Linked DNA regions of Alkalilimnicola ehrlichii MLHE-1. The protein of the gene in region 2 binds, or shares a complex with, the protein of the main gene of each other region. Links are inferred from orthologs where the notes say so. Each region holds a gene or a part of one and is shown on either strand. Other genes may lie near its edges. The genes, in order: dsbD and MLG_RS07595.

What was found.
Region 1: the proteins of MLG_RS07595 (region 2) and dsbD are in contact, whole or in part, in a crystal structure (PDB 1JZD), measured with the Escherichia coli proteins. The link is inferred for Alkalilimnicola ehrlichii MLHE-1 from one-to-one orthologs.

Annotation. Positions count from the first base shown.
Region 1 is NC_008340.1:19,486-27,933, reverse strand. What follows is about bases 105-3,060. They hold dsbD (protein-disulfide reductase DsbD), read right to left. Parts: upstream 2,527-3,060; coding sequence 682-2,526; downstream 105-681. Other genes in these bases: cutA (divalent-cation tolerance protein CutA), read right to left, coding at 2,536-2,910; MLG_RS00125 (TlpA family protein disulfide reductase), read right to left, coding at 182-685. Also shown: aroQ (type II 3-dehydroquinate dehydratase), read right to left, coding at 1-54; co-chaperone GroES, read left to right, coding at 3,130-3,417; groL (chaperonin GroEL), read left to right, coding at 3,460-5,121; MLG_RS00100 (alpha/beta hydrolase family protein), read left to right, coding at 5,249-6,406; queE (7-carboxy-7-deazaguanine synthase), read left to right, coding at 6,403-7,032; ntrC (nitrogen regulation protein NR(I)), read right to left, coding at 7,248-8,448. UniProt on the Escherichia coli protein: Required to facilitate the formation of correct disulfide bonds in some periplasmic proteins and for the assembly of the periplasmic c-type cytochromes.
Region 2 is NC_008340.1:1,699,573-1,710,261, forward strand. What follows is about bases 40-2,869. They hold MLG_RS07595 (DsbC family protein), read right to left. Parts: upstream 1,909-2,869; coding sequence 1,171-1,908; downstream 40-1,170. Other genes in these bases: fdxA (ferredoxin FdxA), read left to right, coding at 40-344; xerD (site-specific tyrosine recombinase XerD), read right to left, coding at 2,005-2,869. In the rest of the region: more of fdxA, read left to right, coding at 21-39; more of xerD, read right to left, coding at 2,870-2,919; MLG_RS07605 (slipin family protein), read right to left, coding at 2,894-3,691; 23S rRNA (cytidine(2498)-2'-O)-methyltransferase RlmM, read left to right, coding at 3,833-4,915; MLG_RS07615 (SufE family protein), read left to right, coding at 4,997-5,416; MLG_RS15565 (hypothetical protein), read left to right, coding at 5,447-5,614; MLG_RS07620 (alpha/beta fold hydrolase), read left to right, coding at 5,650-6,654; MLG_RS07625 (NAD(P)/FAD-dependent oxidoreductase), read left to right, coding at 6,924-8,294; MLG_RS07630 (hypothetical protein), read left to right, coding at 8,337-8,726; MLG_RS15425 (biliverdin-producing heme oxygenase), read left to right, coding at 8,897-9,565; MLG_RS07640 (sensor domain-containing diguanylate cyclase), read left to right, coding at 9,543-10,689. UniProt on the Escherichia coli protein: Acts as a disulfide isomerase, interacting with incorrectly folded proteins to correct non-native disulfide bonds.

The DNA.
Region 1 (8,448 bases), 1.7 Mb from region 2 along the record:
GCGTGTGCCCAGCAGGTTGAGGTTGGGTCCGTTCAGGAGCAGCAGTTCTGGCATGAGTCCCCGGCGCCAAGCGGTGGCTGACAACATCGCCGCTGATTTTGCGGGATCCGCGTGTTGTTGTCCAGATCGTCGCGAGTTCGCAGAAAATGGCCGCAGGTTGCCGGCGGATCAATACCCCAGATTAGAGCAGGTCCAGCAGCACCGGCTCGATCTGCTCACGGCTCACCTCCCGGTCGAAGACGTGGCGAATGTGGCCTTCGCGGTCGATGATCACCGTCCAGGGCAGGGTCCCGGCCTGGTTGCCAAAGTCCTGTCCGGCGCTCATGGCGGCCTGGCGGCCATACAGGATGGGGTAGCGGATGTCGTGCTCGGCGACGAATTCGGCCACGGCGTCCGGCCGGTCCACCGCCACCCCGATGAACTGTAAACCCCGGTCACCATACTCGTCCTGGAGGCGCTGGAACAGCGGCATCTCCTCGACGCAGGGCGGGCACCAGGTGGCCCAGAAATTCAATACGATCAGCCGCCCATCCCACTCCGAGAGGCTGCGCGGCTGCTCTTGGAGATCGGGCAGGGTGAGATCCGGGCGCGGCTCAGGACGGTCCTGGTCCCAGACCTGATAGCCGAAGACCCCGGCCACCGCGCCGAGAAGGATGACCACCGTAAACAGCAGGGCGCGCGTCATCCCCGCGGCCCCGGCTCACCGTTCAGGGCGGCATCCACCCGCTGCCGAAACTCCTCGGCCCCGAGAAAACCCGAGACCCGCTGGCCGCGAGCCTCGCTGCCGTCGGCGCGGTAGAAGATGATGGCCGGTGGCAGGAAAACACCCAGCGCCTCCAGTAGCGCGCGCTCGGCATCGTCCATGGCGGTGACATCCACCCGCACCAGCTTTGCATCGCTCAGCGCCGCCTGCACGCCGGGGTCAGGGAAGGTCCGGTCCTTGAGCTGTTGGCAGTAGATACACCAATCGGCAGTGACATCGAGCATCACCGGCCGGCCCTCGGCCTGCGCCTGCTCGCGCAGGGCATCCAACTCGTCCAGGCTGTGCGCATCGACCCAGGCAAGTTCCGTCCGGGACTCCCCGCTCAGCCCCGCCAGGGGCTGGCTGAGCTGATGGGCGCCGGTCCCGGCCCCCACCAGGGCGGCGGCGCCCCAAAGCAGCGCCGCCAGCCCCACTGCACGGCCGCTCCAGCGCCACAGCAGCCGGCCACCGCGCAGACGCCAGCCGACCCAGACGGCAAAGGCGATCAGCAGCAGGCCCCAGAGGGCGAGGGCAAAGGCATCGCTCAGCAACCGCTCAATCATCCAGATGGCGACGCCCAGCAGCACGAAACCGAACAGTTGGCGGACGCCGTCCATCCAGGCCCCGGAGCGCGGCAGCCACTTGCCGGCGGCGGTCCCAATGAGCAGCAGCGGCAGCCCCATGCCCAGCGCCATCACGTAGAGCGCCAGCGCCCCGAGACCGACCTCGCCGGTGGTACCGATGAAACTGAGCGCGGCGATGAGTGCCGGGCCGGAGCAGGCCCCGACAATCAGCGCCGAGAGCATGCCCATGACCGCCACCCCCAGCAGCCGCCCGCCCTTCTGGCGGCGGGACAGGGCGTCCAGTCGGTTCTGGAGCACACCCGGCATCTGCACGGTGAACAGGCCGAACATGGCCATAGCCATCAACACCAGGACCAATGAGAACCCGCCCAACACCCAGAGATTCTGCAGCTCGGCCTGAACCACCCGGCCGGTCAAGCCCGCCGCGGCCCCGGCAAGGGCATAGGTAATGGCCACACTCTGGACATAAACGAAAGAGAGCAGCAGCGCCCGCCCGCTGCCGCGCTGGCTGTCACCGGCAATCAGCCCGGAGAGGATGGGGATCATGGGGTAGAGACAGGCGGTGAAGGCCAGCAGCAGCCCGGCGACGAAGAAGCCACCGAGGATCATCCAGGCGCTGCCGTCCTGAAGCAGGCTGGAGAGCCGGCCCTCGGCGCCGCCGGCCGTCCCGCCGCCACCGCCGCCGACACCACTGGCAATAGCGCCCTGCCCATCGAGCCCCAGATCGGCGGTCAGCGGTGGATAACAGACACCGATATCGGCGCAACCGCGGTAGGCCACCTCCAAACGCAGATCGTCGGGCACCGGGCCGTCGAACTGCAGTTGCACCTGCGCCACGCCGCGGAGGATGGTGGTTTGCCCGAAGAAGGGGTCGTCTTTCTCCCGGCCTTCGGGTATGGCCACGTCGGTGAGCGCGACGCCGCCGTTACGCACCTCGAACGCCAACTTCTCACGGTAGAGGTAGTAGCCCTCGGCCACATCCACCGTCAGCAGCAGGCGGTGCTCGCCGATCCGCTCCAGAAAAAGGGGAAAGGCCTCCTCAGCGGGGAGGATTTGCTGCTGGCCCCCGCCCAGTTGATCCAGCGGGTTGGCGCGCGCATCCGCACCCCACAGAGGCAGGGCGAGCAGCAATACCAGCAGCCAGTAGAGCGGCCAGCGCAACGGCGTGGCCGCTGGCAGGGGTCGGGCCAGTGCGGTCATGGGCGTTCCTTAGCGGACATCGGGGTCTGGCAGGTCCTTGGGGTCGTCGTTGTCACCGGCCCCGCCCGCGGTTTCCATGGCGATCCAATGCAGGAAACCGGGCAGGCCCTTTTCCAAAGGGACCCCCACAATCTCGGGAAGTTCATAGGGGTGCTGCTCCAGGATGGCCTGCTCCAGCGCCGGGTAGGCGGCCGCCGAGGTCTTGATCAGCAGTAGCACCTCGGGCTCGGCCTGGGCCTCACCCTCCCAAAAGAACACGGAAGTCAGTCCGGGCACGATATTGACGCAGGCGGCCAAGCGCCTCTCCACCAGCGCGCCGGCCAGTTCCCGCGCCACGGCGTCATCGGGGCAGGTGCAGTAAACCAGGTACTGCTCGGCGGGCATATCGCCACCTCCGGGGCTCTATGGTGTCCGAATTGCGAGACTGGCCTTGAATTCTACCACCGCCGACCCCATTCAGAGGACAGCGCCGCGACAGCGGCTCTTGACTCGAGGGGGGCGGTCACTATCATTAGCACTCACAACTTGAGAGTGCTAACCCTGCCCTCTCTCCAAAACCGCCAAACACGAACGACAGCAAACGCATAAGGGAGTAACAGCCCCATGAACATTCGTCCCCTGCACGATCGCGTGGTCATCAAGCGCATGGAAGAGGAGCGCACCTCCCCCGGTGGCATCGTCATCCCCGATTCCGCCGCCGAGAAGCCCATCAAGGGCGAGGTGGTGGCCGTGGGTAACGGCAAGCTGCTGGACAACGGCGAGACCCGCCCGCTGGACCTGAAGGTGGGCGACAAGGTGCTGTTCGGCAAGTTCGCCGGCACCGAGGTCAAGGTCGATGGCGAGGAGCTGCTCGTCATGCGCGAAGACGACGTCATGGCCATCGTCGAGTAAACCGCTTTCCGCCGAATTCCGTTTTAGAGAGGACAACACACAATGGCAGCTAAAGAGATCCGTTTCTCCGACGACGCCCGCCAGCGCATGATGAAGGGCGTGAACACCCTGGCCAACGCGGTCAAGGCCACCCTGGGCCCGCGCGGCCGCAACGCCGTGCTGGACAAGTCCTTCGGCGCCCCCACCGTCACCAAGGACGGCGTCTCCGTGGCCAAGGAGATCGAGCTGGAGGACAAGTTCGAGAACATGGGCGCGCAGATGCTCAAAGAGGTCTCCAGCCAGACCTCCGACATCGCCGGTGACGGCACCACCACGGCCACCGTGCTGGCCCAGGCCATCCTGCGCGAAGGCATGAAGGCCGTGGCCGCCGGCATGAACCCCATGGACCTCAAGCGCGGCATCGACAAGGGCGTCTCCGCGGCCACCAAGTACCTGGCCGACGAACTCTCCAAGCCCTGCGAGACCGACACGTCCATCGCCCAGGTGGGCTCCATCTCCGCCAACTCCGACGAGTCCGTGGGTCGCATCATCGCCGACGCCATGCAGAAGGTGGGCAAGGAAGGCGTCATCACCGTGGAAGAGGGCTCCGGCCTGGAGAACGAGCTGGACGTGGTTGAGGGCATGCAGTTCGACCGCGGCTACCTCAGCCCCTACTTCATCAACAACCAGCAGTCCATGAAGGCCGAGCTGGAAGACGCCTTCATCCTGCTGCACGACAAGAAGATCTCCAACATCCGCGACCTGCTGCCGCTGCTGGAGAATGTCGCCAAGGCCAACAAGCCGCTGCTGATCATCTCCGAGGACATCGAGGGCGAGGCCCTGGCCACCCTGGTGGTCAACAGCATCCGTGGCATCGTCAAGGTGGCTGCGGTCAAGGCCCCCGGCTTCGGTGACCGCCGCAAGGCCATGCTGCAGGACATCGCCGTGCTCACCGGCGGCACCGTGATCTCCGAGGAAGTGGGTCTGTCCCTGGAGAAGGCCACCCTGGACGACCTGGGCCAGGCCAAGAAGGTGGACGTCTCCAAGGAAGAGACCACCATCGTCGGCGGCGCCGGCCGTCACGACGACATCATGGCCCGCGTCGAGCAGATCCGTGCCCAGATCGAGGAGAGCACCTCCGAGTACGACAAGGAGAAGCTGCAGGAGCGCGTGGCCAAGCTGGCTGGCGGCGTGGCCGTCATCAAGGTGGGCGCCACCTCCGAGATCGAGATGAAGGAGAAGAAGGCCCGCGTGGAGGACGCCCTGCACGCCACCCGCGCCGCGGTGGAAGAGGGCATCGTCCCCGGTGGTGGCACCGCGCTGCTGCGCGCCCAGGCCTCCCTCGACGGCTTGGAGTATGCCAACCACGACCAGGAGGTGGGCATCAACATCGTCCGCCGCGCCATGGAAGAGCCCCTGCGCCAGATCGTCTACAACGCCGGTGGTGATGGCGCCGTGGTGGTCAACGAAGTGCGCAACGGCGAGGGCAACTACGGCTACAACGCCCAGAGCGGTGAGTACGGTGACTTGGTCGAGATGGGCATTCTCGATCCCACCAAGGTGACCCGCACCGCGCTGCAGAACGCCGCCTCCGTGGCCGCGCTGATGATCACCACCGAGGTGATGGTCGCCGACCTGCCCAAGGACGACGACGCCGGTGCCGGCGGCGGCATGGGCGACATGGGTGGTATGGGCGGCATGGGGGGCATGGGCGGCATGATGTAAGCCGTCCGGCCCACCGGCCGACCCAAACCGAACCCGCCGACGGTCCTGCCGCCGGCGGGTTTTTTGTGTCCGGAACCCGGGCCCGCCCGGGAGCCTGGTCGGGCGATTTATGCCATCATTGCGAGCTATGAATGCCCTGCACCCCACACTGTTTCTGGTGCTTGCCCTGACGGCAGTCATTGCGCTCCCCGGCTGCGGTGCCATGCAACGCCATTACGAGGCGGGGCTGATCCTGGCCGATATCCGCGCCGGCGAGGCCGACAGCCGCTGGAAACGCACCCGACCGGCCCCGGAACGAGAGACCGTCGAGTACACCGGCCCCACCGGGGTGCCACGGGTGGCCGACCTCTATACCCCGGGCGACGAGGTCCGCTCCAACCTGGTGCTGGTCCACGGCTTCACCGAGGCGGGCCGGCGGGACCCGCGCCTGGTGCAGTTCGCCAAGACGCTGAGCCGGGCCGGTTTTCGCGTCCTCGCCCCAGAGGTGGAGACCCTCACCCGCATGGACGTCTCGCCGGAGAACATCCGCGATGTGGTGGATGCCGCCCACTGGCTGGACGCGCGGGACGACGGCGAGGGGGTGGGCGTGGCCGCGATGAGCTTCTCCGTCGCCACCGCCGTGCTGGCGGCGCTGGAGGAGGACGGCCGGCCACACATCGGCTGGATCGTCGGGGTGGGCGGCTACTACGATCTGGTGGAGACCCTGACCTACGTCACCACCGGCTATTTCACCGAGGACGGCGAGCGGCGCTACCAGATCCCCCGGGTGGAGGGCCGCTGGGTGGTCCTGCTGACCCAGCTGGACCGGGTGCCGGATGCCGACGACCGCCGCCTGCTCGACCGTATCGCCCGCGAGCGCCTGGCGGACCCGGAGGCCGAGACCGGGCCGCTGGCCGAGCGGCTGTCACCGCCCGGGCGCGCGGTCTATGCCTTGCTCACCAACCGGGATCCGGATCGGGTACCGGACCTGCTGGCGGCGTTGCCCGACGGCGTCCGCGACGAGATTAAAGCGCTGAATCTTGCCAACCGGGACCTGTCCCGGCTTCAGGCCTACCTGCTGCTGGTCCACGGCCGCGACGACGATGTCATCCCCTGGACCCAGAGCCAGGCCCTCAAGCAGGCCGCCCCCAGGGGGCAGGCCGAGTTGCGGCTGGTGACCGGCCTCACCCATGTGGATGTGGACCCCGGGGTGGTGGGCGCCTGGCGGTTGCTGCGGGCGGTCAACCGGCTGCTGTTGCTGCGCGACGACCCGCCACCGACCCCCTCGTCGGCGAATGAGCCATGACCTACAGCGTCCATGAAATCCATTACACTCTGCAGGGGGAGGGCGCCCAGACCGGGCGGCCCGCCGTGTTCTGCCGCTTCGCCGGCTGCAACCTCTGGAGCGGTCGCGAGGCCCACCGGGCATCGGCCATCTGCCGGTTTTGCGATACCGCCTTCGTGGGCACCGGCGGGTCCGGCGGCGGCCGTTTCCGCAGCGCGAACGAGCTGGCCGAAAGGCTGGCCGGCTATTGGCCGGGCGGCGGCCGGCCGCTGGTGGTCTGCACCGGCGGCGAGCCCCTGTTGCAATTGGATTCCGCACTGATCGACGCCCTGCACCGTCGGGGGTTTGAGGTGGCGGTGGAGACCAACGGCACCCGGCCGGCGCCGGCCGGGCTGGACTGGATCTGCGTCAGCCCCAAGGCGGGCGCCCCCCTGGTGCTCACCACCGGCGACGAGCTCAAGCTGGTCCACCCGCAACCGGGGGCGGAGCCGGAACGCTTCCAGCACCTGGCCTTCCGCCACTTCTTTCTGCAACCCATGGACGGGCCGGAGCGCGAGGCCAACACCCAGGCCTGCGTGGACTACTGTCTCGCCCACCCGCAATGGTCATTGAGCCTGCAGACCCACAAGCTGCTCGGCATCCCCTGACGCGCGGCTTGGGCCGGGGGCGGGGGGTGCCGGCAGGCCGACTTTTGCGCACCGAGCAACGCAGGGAAAAATCGGGAAAAGCGCGTGCCTGTTCGAGCGAAGCGAGTTCACGCGCGCCGATTTTTCCCGAGTAGCGCAGGGCACCCCGAAGGGGTGCGCAATCGGAGGCCTGCCGGTACCCCCCGCCCCCGGCCCGCCGGCCCAAGCCGCTCCCCCTATAACTCCATCCCGAGTTCTTTGATCTTCCGGGTCAGCGTGTTCCGGCCCCACCCCAGCAGGCGGGCGGCGTCCTGGCGTCGGCCGCCCGTCCGCTGCAGGGCGGCCCGGATCATAATCACCTCGAAGCGCGGCTGCAGCTCATCCAGCAGCCCCTCCTGCCCCCGCGCCAGGGCCTGGTCCACCCAGCGACTCAGCGCCGTCTCCCAGTTTCCGCCCCCCGGACGACCGGCTTCCGCCTCCTCACGCAGCTCCGGCGGCAAATCCTCCAGCAGCACCTCCTGCCCGCTCGCCATCACCGTCAGCCAACGGCAGGTGTTCTCAAGCTGGCGCACATTGCCCGGCCAGTCCAGGCCCATGAAGTAACGCTCCACCTCCGGGCGCAGGGTCTTGGGCTCCACGTTCAGCTCCCGTCCCGCCGCTGCCAGGAAGTGTCGGGCCAGCAACGGCACATCCTCCCGTCGCTCGCGCAGCGAGGGCACATGCACCCGGATCACGTTCAGGCGGTGGAACAGGTCCTCGCGGAAGTAGCCGTCGGCCACCCGCGCCTCCAGGTTCTGGTGCGTGGCGGCGATGATGCGCACATCCACCCGCATCGACGTGTGCGCGCCCACCCGGTAGAACTCACCATCCGCCAGCACCCGCAGCAGGCGGGTCTGCAGCTCCGCCGGCATATCCCCGATCTCGTCGAGAAAGAGGGTGCCCCCGTCCGCCTGCTCAAAACGGCCGCGGCGCGTCGCCTGGGCACCAGTGAAGGCCCCCTTCTCGTGCCCGAAAAGCTCCGATTCCATCAGATCCCGCGGAATAGCCGCCATATTCAGGGCGATGAACGGCCCCTCCGACCGGGGGCTGTGGCGATGCAGCGCCCGCGCCACCAGCTCCTTACCGGTTCCCGATTCGCCGTTGATCAACACCGTCACCGACGAGCGCGACAAGCGGCCGATGGCGCGGAACACCTCCTGCATCGCCGGCGCTTCACCGAGGATCTCCGGATGCTGGGCTGGGGCTTCCGCGGCCTCCGTGGCCTCAGCCGTCCGGGTGCTCTCCCGGGCGCGGGTGACCAACTCCACCGCCTCGTCCACATCAAAGGGCTTCGGTAGGTACTCAAAGGCCCCGCCCTCATACGAGGCCACTGCGGCGTCCAGGTCGGAGTGGGCCGTCATCACGATCACCGGCATATCGGGCCAGCGATCACCCACC
Region 2 (10,689 bases):
TGCGATTAGGGAGCGACGCAATGACCTACGTCGTCACTGAGAACTGCATTAAGTGCAAGTACACGGATTGCGTGGAAGTGTGCCCGGTGGACTGCTTCCACGAAGGCCCGAACTTCCTCGTGATCGATCCCGATGAATGCATCGACTGCACCCTCTGCGAGCCGGAGTGCCCCGCCGAGGCGATCTACTCGGAGGATGACCTGCCCGCCGGTCAGGAGGAGTTCCTGGCACTGAACGCGGAACTGGCCCAAGAGTGGCCGGTGATCACCGAGCAGAAGGACCCGCCGGAGGATGCCGACGAGTGGGACGGCAAGCCCAACAAGCTGGAGCTGCTCGAGCGCTGACCCGGCGCGGCGGCAGACCATCGATCCTCACGCCAAAAGGGCGGCCATATGGCCGCCCTTTTTCAATAGGTTAACGGATATTTCTCCCCGTCACCGCGAGGGCCAGCGGGTTTCTCCCCGTCATCGCGAGCCCCCCTCCCCGCTGCGCGGGCCCGAATCAACGAGGAACGGGGCACCCCCGGTCATCGCGAGCCCGCCCCCCGCTGCGCGGGCCCGAATCAGGGAAGAACGGCGGGGCTGCCATGGCGAGGGCCGCGGGTTTTCGGTCGTCATCGCGAGGGGGGCGCCCCACCCGTCATCGCGAGGGCCGAAGGCCTTTCCCCCGTCATCGCGAGGGCCGAAGGCCCGCGGCGATCCAGGGCGGTAGACTGCCACGTCGGCTTCGCCTCCTCGCAGTGACGGTGGGGGGGGTCCGCGCTCGCAGTGAGGGTAGGGGGCGCCCGCAGCGTCTGGCCATGTTCATCAAGAGGGCCGAAGGCTTTCCTCGTCATCGCGAGCCCCCCGCCCCGCTGCGCGGGCCCGAATCAACGAGGAACGGGGCACCCCTGTCATTGCCAGGGCCGAAGGCTTTCCCCCCGTCATCGCGAGGGCCGAAGGCCCGTGGCGATCCAGAGGGGTAGACTGCCACGTCGGCTTCGCCTCCTCGCAGTGACGGTGGGGGTGGGTCCGCGTTCACAGTGAGGGTAGGGGGCGCCCGCAGCGTCTGGCCATGTTCATCAAGAGGGCCGAAGGCCCGCGGCGATCCAGGGCGGTAAACTGCCACGTCGGCTTCGCCTCCTCGCAGTGACGGTGGGGGCGCGGCGCCTCCTCGCAGTGACCGGGTGGTTCAGGGCTGCTTGCTGCTGTTAGCCGCCGCTTCCAGTACCTGCAGCAGGTTCTCCGGCGAGGCGTAGCCCTGCTGCATCACCCCCTCGCTGCTGATCATGGTGGGGGTGCCGCGCACCTGCAGCTCCCGGGCCAGGGCCAAGTGATCGGCGATCGGGGTCTCGCACTCCGCCCCGCTCTCCACCGGTTCGCCCCGTTTCGCCTTGGTCATGGCGGCATGCCGGTCCTCGGCGCACCATACCGCTTCCGACTGCCGATAGGACTCACTGCCCTCGCCGGCCCGCGGCATGAACAGGTAGCGGATCTCGATGCCCTTGTCGGTGTAGTCGTCGATCTCCTGGTGCATCCGCTGGCAGTAGGGGCATTCGATGTCCGTAAAGACATTCACCACATAGCGCGTCTCACCATTGGCGGGATAGATCAGCAACTGATCACTGCCCAGCTCCGCGATCCGGGCAGCCCGCTGCTCTCCGCGGCGCAGCTCGGTGAGTGATTGCCGGCTCTCCAGGTCCACCAGTTCGCCCTGGAAGAGGAACCGGCCGTCACCGGTCATGTACACCACGTCACCCGAAACGATGACCTCATAGAGCCCGTCCACCGGTGTCTCGTTGACCGCATCGGCACTCAGTTCCGGGCTCAATCCATGAAGCGCCTCATCGATGCGCTCGTGCACGTTGTCGGCCCAGGCCAGCATGGGCAGACTCCAGAGCACCAATAGAACGGGAAGGGTTTTGCTCATCGTCTTCTGACTCCTTTGGGTGTGTGATGCCTGTTTGATCAGGGTATTGGGTCCAGGTTCCCGGACCGTGTCCGGTTGCTGATCGGTTGTACCCGGCTAGCCCCGGGGGTGGTGCTCGGCATGCAGGGTCTGCAGCCGCTGTCGCGCCACATGGGTATAGATCTGGGTGGTGGAGAGATCGCTGTGGCCGAGCAGAAGCTGTACTACCCGCAGGTCGGCGCCATGGTTCAGCAGATGGGTGGCGAAGGCATGCCGCAGCGTGTGCGGCGAGATGGGGCGCGTGATACCCACCGACCGGGCGTGCTTCTTCACCCGGTACCAGAACGCCTGCCGGGTCAGCCCCTCACCCCGGCCGGTGACAAAGACCGCGTCGCTCACCCGTCGCCCCAACAGGGCCGGCCGGCCTTCCCGCAACCACTGTTGCACCTGCTCCAACGCCGTTTCGCCCAGCGGCACCAGCCGCTCGCGCCCCCCCTTGCCCACCACCCGGACCAGCCCCTGGGACAGGGACAGCTCCGACAGGCTCAGGCCGACCAACTCCGACACCCGCAGGCCGCTGGCGTAGAGCACCTCCAGCATGCAGCGGTCGCGCTGGCCCAAAGGGGTCTCCGGGTCCGGGGCGGCGAGCAGGCGCTCGACCTCTGATTCACTCAACCCCCCCGGCAACGGCCGCCCCAGCCGCGGGCTCTCTACGTCCCGTGTCGGATCCTCGGCCACCCGGCCCTCGCGAAGCTGATAGCGGTAAAACCGGCGGAGGCTGGTGAGCAGGCGGGCGACACTGCGCGGTTTTGCGCCCTGACCCAACCGCCCGCCCAGATAGGCCAGCACCTGATCGCGCCGGGCACTCAACAGGCTGCCGCCCTGCCCGCCCAGCCAGCGCTGGAAGCCCAACAGGTCGCTGCGATAGGCGGACAGGGTGCGCTCACCCAGGCCCTGCTCCATCCACAAGGCATCGAGGAAGGCCTCCAGTTCCGCTAATGGCGTCTCAGCGCTGTTCGTCGCTGCTGTCACCGCTTCGGTCGTCCGAATCGTCGAAGGCCGCGGCCATACGGTTGAACGCATTCATCATCTCCAGCGGCAGCGGGAAGATGATGGTGGAATTCTGCTCTCCGGCGATATTGCTCAGCGTCTGCAGATAGCGCAACTGCAACGCCTGCGGGTTACGGGACAGGATGTTGGCCGCCGCGGTGAGCTGCTCCGATGCCTGGCGCTCACCCTCGGCGTGAATGATCTTGGCGCGCCGGCTACGCTCGGCCTCCGCCTGCTGGGCAATGGCGCGGATCATGCTCTCATCGATGTCCACGTGCTTGATCTCCACGTTGGAGACCTTGATGCCCCAGGCATCGGTCTGGGAGTCGAGAATGTTCTGGATATCCTCGTTGAGCTTGTCACGTTCCGCCAGCAATTCATCCAACTCGTGCTGGCCGAGCACTGAGCGCAACGTGGTCTGCGCCAGCTGGCTGGTGGCGGCGAAGTAGTCCTCCACGTTGATCACCGCCCGCTCCGGGTCAACCACCCGGAAATAGATCACGGCATTCACGCTCACCGACACGTTGTCCTTGGTGATGACGTCCTGGCTCGGCACGTCCATGGTCACCGTGCGCAGGTCGGTCCGCACCATCTGTTGGATGATGGGGATGACCAGGATCAGGCCCGGCCCCTTGACCTTATAAAAACGCCCGAGCTGGAAGATCACGCCGCGCTCATACTCGCGCAGCACCCGGATCGCCGACGCGATGATCGCGACGATCAGGGCGAGAACGACAATCAGTGTTGTCTCCATGAAGTGCTCCTTATCAGATTAACCCGCTGAGAGTGACCGAATCCTTGGAACCGCTGCTCGTTACAGAATAGACCCGTGGTCACGCTGCCATCCAGTACTCGGGAACACAAGCGCGGGACCGGCACGGGTTACAATGCCGTCATGACAGAGCGAGACCCGATACCAACGCGGCATGCCACCCGCTGGCTGCTGCAATGCCGCCCCGGCTTCGGCGCCGACCTGGCCGCGGAGCTCGCGGCCTGGAGCAGCGATGCCGGGGTGGCCGGCTGGCCGCGCGTGGAGAACGACCAGGGCCGGGTGGATTTCCACAGTGCGGATGGCCGGCCGCTGCCAACCCCACCGGCACTCACCTTCGCCCGCCAGGCCTGGCCGGTGGTGGCGGACTGCCCGCAATTGCCGGAACGGGACCGCGTCGGGGCGCTGCTGGAGGCGCTGGCGCCCCACCTGCCGGAGGCGTTGGCCGGGGTCTGGCTGGAGCATCCGGACACCAACGACGGTAAGGCGTTGGGGCGGTTCTGCCGCAAATTCCGCCCGCACCTGGAACGGGCCCTCCGGGAGCGGGGGGTGGCCCTGGAGCGTGCCGGCGCGCCCCGCTTACACCTCTGGTTTGCCGATTCCCGCCAGGTGGTCGCCGGCCTGGCCCCCGCCGGCAGCGGCCGGCCCTGGCCCATGGGCATACCCCGCCTGCGCCTGCCCCGCGCCGCCCCCAGCCGCTCTGCCCTGAAGCTGGAGGAGGCCGTCGGTTGGTTACTGACACCGGTGGAGCGTGAGGCTGCACTGCGGCCCGGGATGAGCGCGGTGGACCTGGGTGCCGCGCCGGGCGGCTGGACCTGGGTGCTCCGCCAGGCCGGTCTTCACGTGACCGCCGTGGACAACGGGCCGCTGGCCGAGTCGCTGCGCGCCGACCGCGCCGTCCGCCACCTGCGTGAGGACGGTTTTCGCTATCGGCCGCCCCACCGGGTGGACTGGCTCGTCTGCGACATGGTGGAGCAACCCCATCGGGTTGCACGCCTGGTCCGCCACTGGCTTGTCTCCGGCTGGTGCGGCCGCGCCCTGTTCAACCTCAAGTTGCCCATGAGGCGGCGATGGCAGTGCGTGGCCGAGTGCCGCGCGCTGGTCACCGGCGGCTCCGGCGAACTCGGCTGGCGGTCGGCCCAGCTCTACCACGACCGCGAGGAAATCACCGTCCTGGCCTGGCGGCCGGCCGCAGGGTCACGGGGTTAGACGCCGGCCCTCCCCCACGTTATCATCGGGATATCTCACCGCTTACGAGCGGCGCCCCGCCGCCGGCCAAAGTAGATTGTTATGAACCTTCAGGAACTGCTTGAAACCTTTGAACTATTGGATCAATGGGATGAGCGCTACCGGGTACTGATCGACCTGGGGCGCAGCCTCCCGGCGTTTCCAGAGGAGGCCCGCACCGAGGACAACCGGGTGGAGGGCTGCACCAGTAACGTCTGGTTGATCCACGAGACCACCGACGATGAGCCGCCGCGGCATGTCTTCCGTGCCGACAGCGATGCCTTTATCGTCAAGGGCCTGATCGCCATCGTGCTGATGGCCTATTCCGGGCGCACCCAGGAGGAGATCCGCGGGACAGACATCCGCGATATCTTCACCCGCCTCGGGTTGGAGCAGAACCTGAGCCCCAACCGCCGTGACGGTTTCTACGCCATGGTCGAGCGCATCCACGAACTCTCCGGTGCCCAGACCCAATCCGCCTGATCGTACGATTCAACCCTCAAATAACGGTCAATGAAGACAGGAAAAGAAGACCGCATCAGCGAAATCACCCTCAAGCGGCTCACCCTCGAAGAACTCCAGGCCCTGGCCAAGCGGGTGGAAGACGAACTGGAGACCCGGGCCTTCGCCGAGAGCATGGAGGCTCAGGTGCGACTGTTCATGCGGCGACGCGACGCCTGACCGGCGTCGGCCGCCCCTTCGCCAGGCAGGCCCCCATGCGCCGTCCCGCAGGTTTCACCGCCCTGGCCCTGATACTGGTCTTCCTGCTGGCGGCCTGCAGTGTCCACGGGGCGGACCCGAGGGCGCCGGCCGGGCCCGGCAGTGCGCACCTCGAGCCCGGCCATGTCCGCATGGGCGACGGCGAGCCGCTGCGGCTGCGCCGTTTCGGGCCGGAACAGGCACCTGACGCGGTGGTCCTGGCACTGCACGGGCTGAACGACCGTGCCGAGGCCTTTGTCAGCCTCGGCGAGACCCTCGCCGACCACGACATTGCGCTCTACGCCTACGACCAACGCAGCTTCGGCGCCAGCGCCTATCAGGGCCGGTGGCCCGGTGAAGCCACCCTGGTGGAGGACAACCTCGCCATTCTGGCCGCGCTCAGAGAGCGCTACCCCCATCGCCCCCTCTACCTGGCCGGCGAGAGCATGGGCGCCGCGGTGGCCATCCTGGCCGCCGCCCACGCCCCCGATGCCGCTGATCGCCTGATCCTGCTCTCCCCGGCCACCTGGGCCCGGCGCACCCAGCCATGGTACCAGCGCCTGGCCCTTTGGCTGGCGGTCCGCCTGATCCCGGAGCGCACCTTCACCGGCGAGTCCCTCGGTATCCGGCCCACCGACAACGAGGCCGAATTGCGGGCCCTGGGCCGGGACCCGCTGTTCATCAAGGAGACCCGGGTGGCCACCCTCTACGGGGCCACCAACCTGATGGACCATGCCCTGGAGCGGGCCGCCCAGCTCCAGACCCCCACCCTGCTGCTCTACGGGGCCCACGACGAAATCATCCCCCCTGAGGCCATCTGCGCGCTGATCCGGCAACTGCCCCCGACGCTGGATTGGCACTTCGCCTGGTACCCCGACGGCTGGCACATGCTCACCCGGGACCTGAGCGGCGAGCGCGTGCGTACAGACCTCGCCGCCTGGATCCACGACCCCGGCGCCGCCCTGCCCTCAAACGCCCTCCGCCCCGCCGACGAGGCGGTGCACCGCCTCTGCCCGCGCTGATCCTGCGACGTTATGCCGCGGGTCAACTCCGGGGGGTGCGACAACTTGACCCGTACATTCTCATTTTGCTATATTAGTTAGCGTTCTCAGCTTATTCATTATCAATATAAGGGACGTGGCCGGATGGCGACTCGAACCTTCCCGGTCAGAGCGCTCTTTACGGAGCACTGCACTATATTTTCCGGCGGATAGGGATCACTGGCCGGCCATCCTTGGAAAGGACACGCGTCAACCAGATGCAAGAAGCGCCAGAGGGCGCGGAGGAGATAATGAGCAACCGTAGCATCAAAACAGAACGCGCAATCCATAAAGCGCTTACCGAGGCAGGTCTGTCCCGTCGTGATTTCCTGCGCTACTCCGGTGTCGGCGCCATCGGCGCCAGCGCCGTTATGGGCACCGGCGCCCTGCTGCACAGCGGCGAGGCCCAGGCGGTCACCACCAATGCCCGCGTGGTCATCGTAGGCGCCGGCGCGGCCGGTATCTCCTGTGCCAACCGCCTCAACCGCCAGCTCCGGGGCGCCGATATCACCGTCATCGACCGCCGGGAAGACCACCAATACCAACCCGGTCTGACCCTGGTGGCCACCGGCGTCTGGGAGCGCGATAAGGTCGTCGACCGCAACGCCAACTTCCTGCCCTCGGGCGTGAACTGGGTCAAGGCCATGGTCAAGGAGTACGACCCCGACAACAATCGGGTGATCACCGATGACGGTCAGACCATCGAGTATGACTACCTGATGGTGGCCACCGGGCTGCAGGTCAACTACGACGCCTACGAAGGCTACAGCCGCGAGCTGATCGGCGACCATGGCATCGGCTGCGTCTATGACAACGCGGATCATGCCGCCCGCACCTGGCGCCAGATCGACCGCTTTACCCAGAGCGGCGGCAAGGGCCTGTTCATCCGCCCGCCCGGTGCCATCAAGTGCGCCGGCGCGCCGCTGAAGGTCACCATGCTGACCGAGGACCGTCTGCGCCGCCGCGGCACCCGTGCCAATACCGAAATGCACTATTTCGCGCCGGGCACCGGGATGTTCTCCCAGCCGGATATCGACGAGTTCCTCAAGGGGCACTTCCCGGAGCGCGATATCAACCTGCACTGGCACCACGTGGTCAAGGGCATCGACCCGGCGGCCCAGGAGGTGGTCTTCGATACCCCCGACGGTGAGCGTACGGAGGATTACGACTTCATCCACCTGGTGCCGCCGATGAGCGCGCCCGACAGCCTGCGCAACAGCGCCCTGGCCGCCGGCGAGGACAGCAACTTCACCGGCTGGCTGGAGGTGGACCGTTACACCATGCAGCACCAGCGCTACGAGAATGTCTTTGGCGCCGGTGACATCAACGGCGTGCCGATCGGCAAGACGGCCGCCAGCGTCAAGGCGCAGGTGCCGGTCGCCGTGAATAACATGGTGTCCCACATGCAGGGGCGGGAGATGACCGAGTCCTATGACGGCTACACCTCCTGCCCGCTGATCACCGGTATTGGCAAGGCGATCCTGGTGGAGTTCGATTACAACCTGGACATGGTGCCGTCCTTCCCCTTCATCAGCCCCTACGACGAGCACTGGGTGCCCTGGGTGATGAAGGACCGCCTGCTGCATGGCGCCTACAACGCCATGATGCGCGGCCGGGTATAACGCCGCCCCGGTATCGGACGAATCCAAAGGAGGAAAATGATCATGGCCTTTTCGTTGATGGGTATTATTACAGTCGTGCTGGAGGTCTTCCGGGGCCTGCTGCCGTTCGTTCTGCTCTGGGTGGTCATCGACCTGGCGCTGCTTGGCCTGTTTATTGCCCGCAAGTCCTCCCGCAGCGTCAACCTGGCGCTGCCGGTGAAGGCGTCGGTGGGGGTTGGTGTGGTGGTGGCCGTAGTGGCCTTCATCATGCTGCCCGGCTTCACTGGTGCCAGCTTCGCCAACCTGAGCGGCGCGCTGGACTATCTCTCCCTGATCGGCGGCAGCATCGGCTTTGGCGTGGCCTTCGGCGTCCTCGCCTTCCCGCCGCTGCTCTACGTCCTTGGCCTGGGCCCCAGCGAGAGCCACGCCGGGAGCACTGCCACCCAGTCCTGACCGGCCCATCCGCCGGTGACACCAAGCCCCGGGGGCCCGCCCCGGGGCTTTTGCGTTTTCACAAGGTATGATTCCGGTCAACAAATGGTACGCTGTTAGCGAGGCCACCCCGTAGTCGGACGGGTGAAATGGGGCCGGCCTCTCACGGTACGGCGAGAAGAGGGCGCCACATGGAAACGGGTTCCCCAGGCTACCGCGTGGGGACGGCCGACCCGCTTACCCGGGGCGATCCGGCGGATTGGCTGCAGGCGTTGCGCGACGGCACGCGGGCCGCTCACCAGCGGGTAGAAAGCCACCCCGTACTCCTGCCGCTGCAATCGGATCGGCTCACCATGGCGCAGTATCGCCGGGCGCTAGCGGTCTTTCTCGCCTATTTCGCCGCCCTGGAGGCGGTGTTACCCCCCTGGCTCGAACGCTTCCCGCAAGCGGGCTACCGCTACCTGCCGCGCCACCCCCTGATTCGGCGCGACCTGATGGATATCGGTGCCGTACTGCCAGAGGGCCATTCGGGCGCCGTTCCCCAGCTGATCTCGCGCAACCACCTGCTGGGCGTGCTCTACGTGCTGGAAGGGGCCACCCAGGGCGGCCGTGTGATCGCGCCCCGCCTGCAGCGGCGGCTCGGACTCGATGCCCGGCGCGGGGCGCGCTACTTTCATCTCTACCACGCCGGCCAATGGCGCAGCTTCCGGGCGTCGCTCGGCGGGGCTGCCCCCCGGGGCGGGCTTGAACAGGCACTCGCCGGGGCGCGGTCGACCTTCCATGCCCTTGAGGCGCACCTCGCTGCAGCTAATAGCGAACAGCCCAAGGAGAGCCTCCATGGCGCCTACCGACCCCTCTGAACTGGCCCGGGCACAGGAGGCCTGCGCCCGCGAGCCGGTGCATATCCCCGGGGCGGTGCAACCCTCCGGGTGTCTGGTCAGCCTTGACCAGCGGTTGCGACGTCTTCTGCAGGCCAGCGCCAACCTGCACCGGTTTTTCGGTGTAACTCCCGAGCAGGCGCTGGCTTCCGACCCCAAGGCCCTCCTGGGGCGGCATCTGCTTCGCCGGATCAGCGCCTCGCTGCCGCAGGCTCCGCTCCAGCCAGTGAGCCTGGTAGCGGGTATGCGCCTGCGGGGGAGGAACCGGCGCTTTCGAACCACGGCCTATCGAAGCGGGGAGCGGGTGGTGCTCGAATTCGAGGCGCTTTCCGGTCCCGATACCCAAACGCTGTTCCCCGCGATGGGGGACTGGTTGTCGCACCTGGCCGGAGCCCGCACGGCGGGGGCGCTCCTGGAGACCCTCGTCGCGGCGGCGCGGGATCTCACCGGACACGAGCGGGCGATGGTCTACCAGTTCGATCCCGACTGGCATGGCTGCGTGGTGGCCGAGAGCCGGTGCGAGCATATGGACAGCTATCTATCGCACCACTTCCCGGCCAGCGATATCCCGCCACAGGTACGGCAGCTCTACGACGTTAATCCGGTTCGTAGCATCCCCGATGCCCCGGCCGCTCCGGTGCCATTAGTACCGACAGAGGACCCACTGGACCAGCACCCGCTGGACCTTTCCGCCGGTGTGTTGCGGGCCGTCTCGCCGATCCACCAGGCCTATCTACACAACATGGGCGTGAAGTCGGCCCTGTCCGTGGCCATTCGGGACGATGCCGAGGGTCTTTGGGGGCTGCTTGCGTGTCATGGACAGGAGGCGCGCTCCCTGCCTCCCACCCTGCGCGATGCGGTCCTGGCCTTAGTGCAAGTGGCTCAATCCCGTTTGATGCTGCTCAATGCCCAGCGCAATGCCCGCTATCAGCGGAGAGTAAGGGCTTGTCGCGCCCGCCTCGTGCTGGAACGCCGGCCACGGGCAACCCGGTTGTCGGAACTGGTGGCGGATCATGGGGCGGATTGGCTGACGCTTTTCCGGGCGTGTGGTATCGCCCTGGCCTATCGCGGTCAGTATCACACCTTCGGCACGGCACCACCCGACC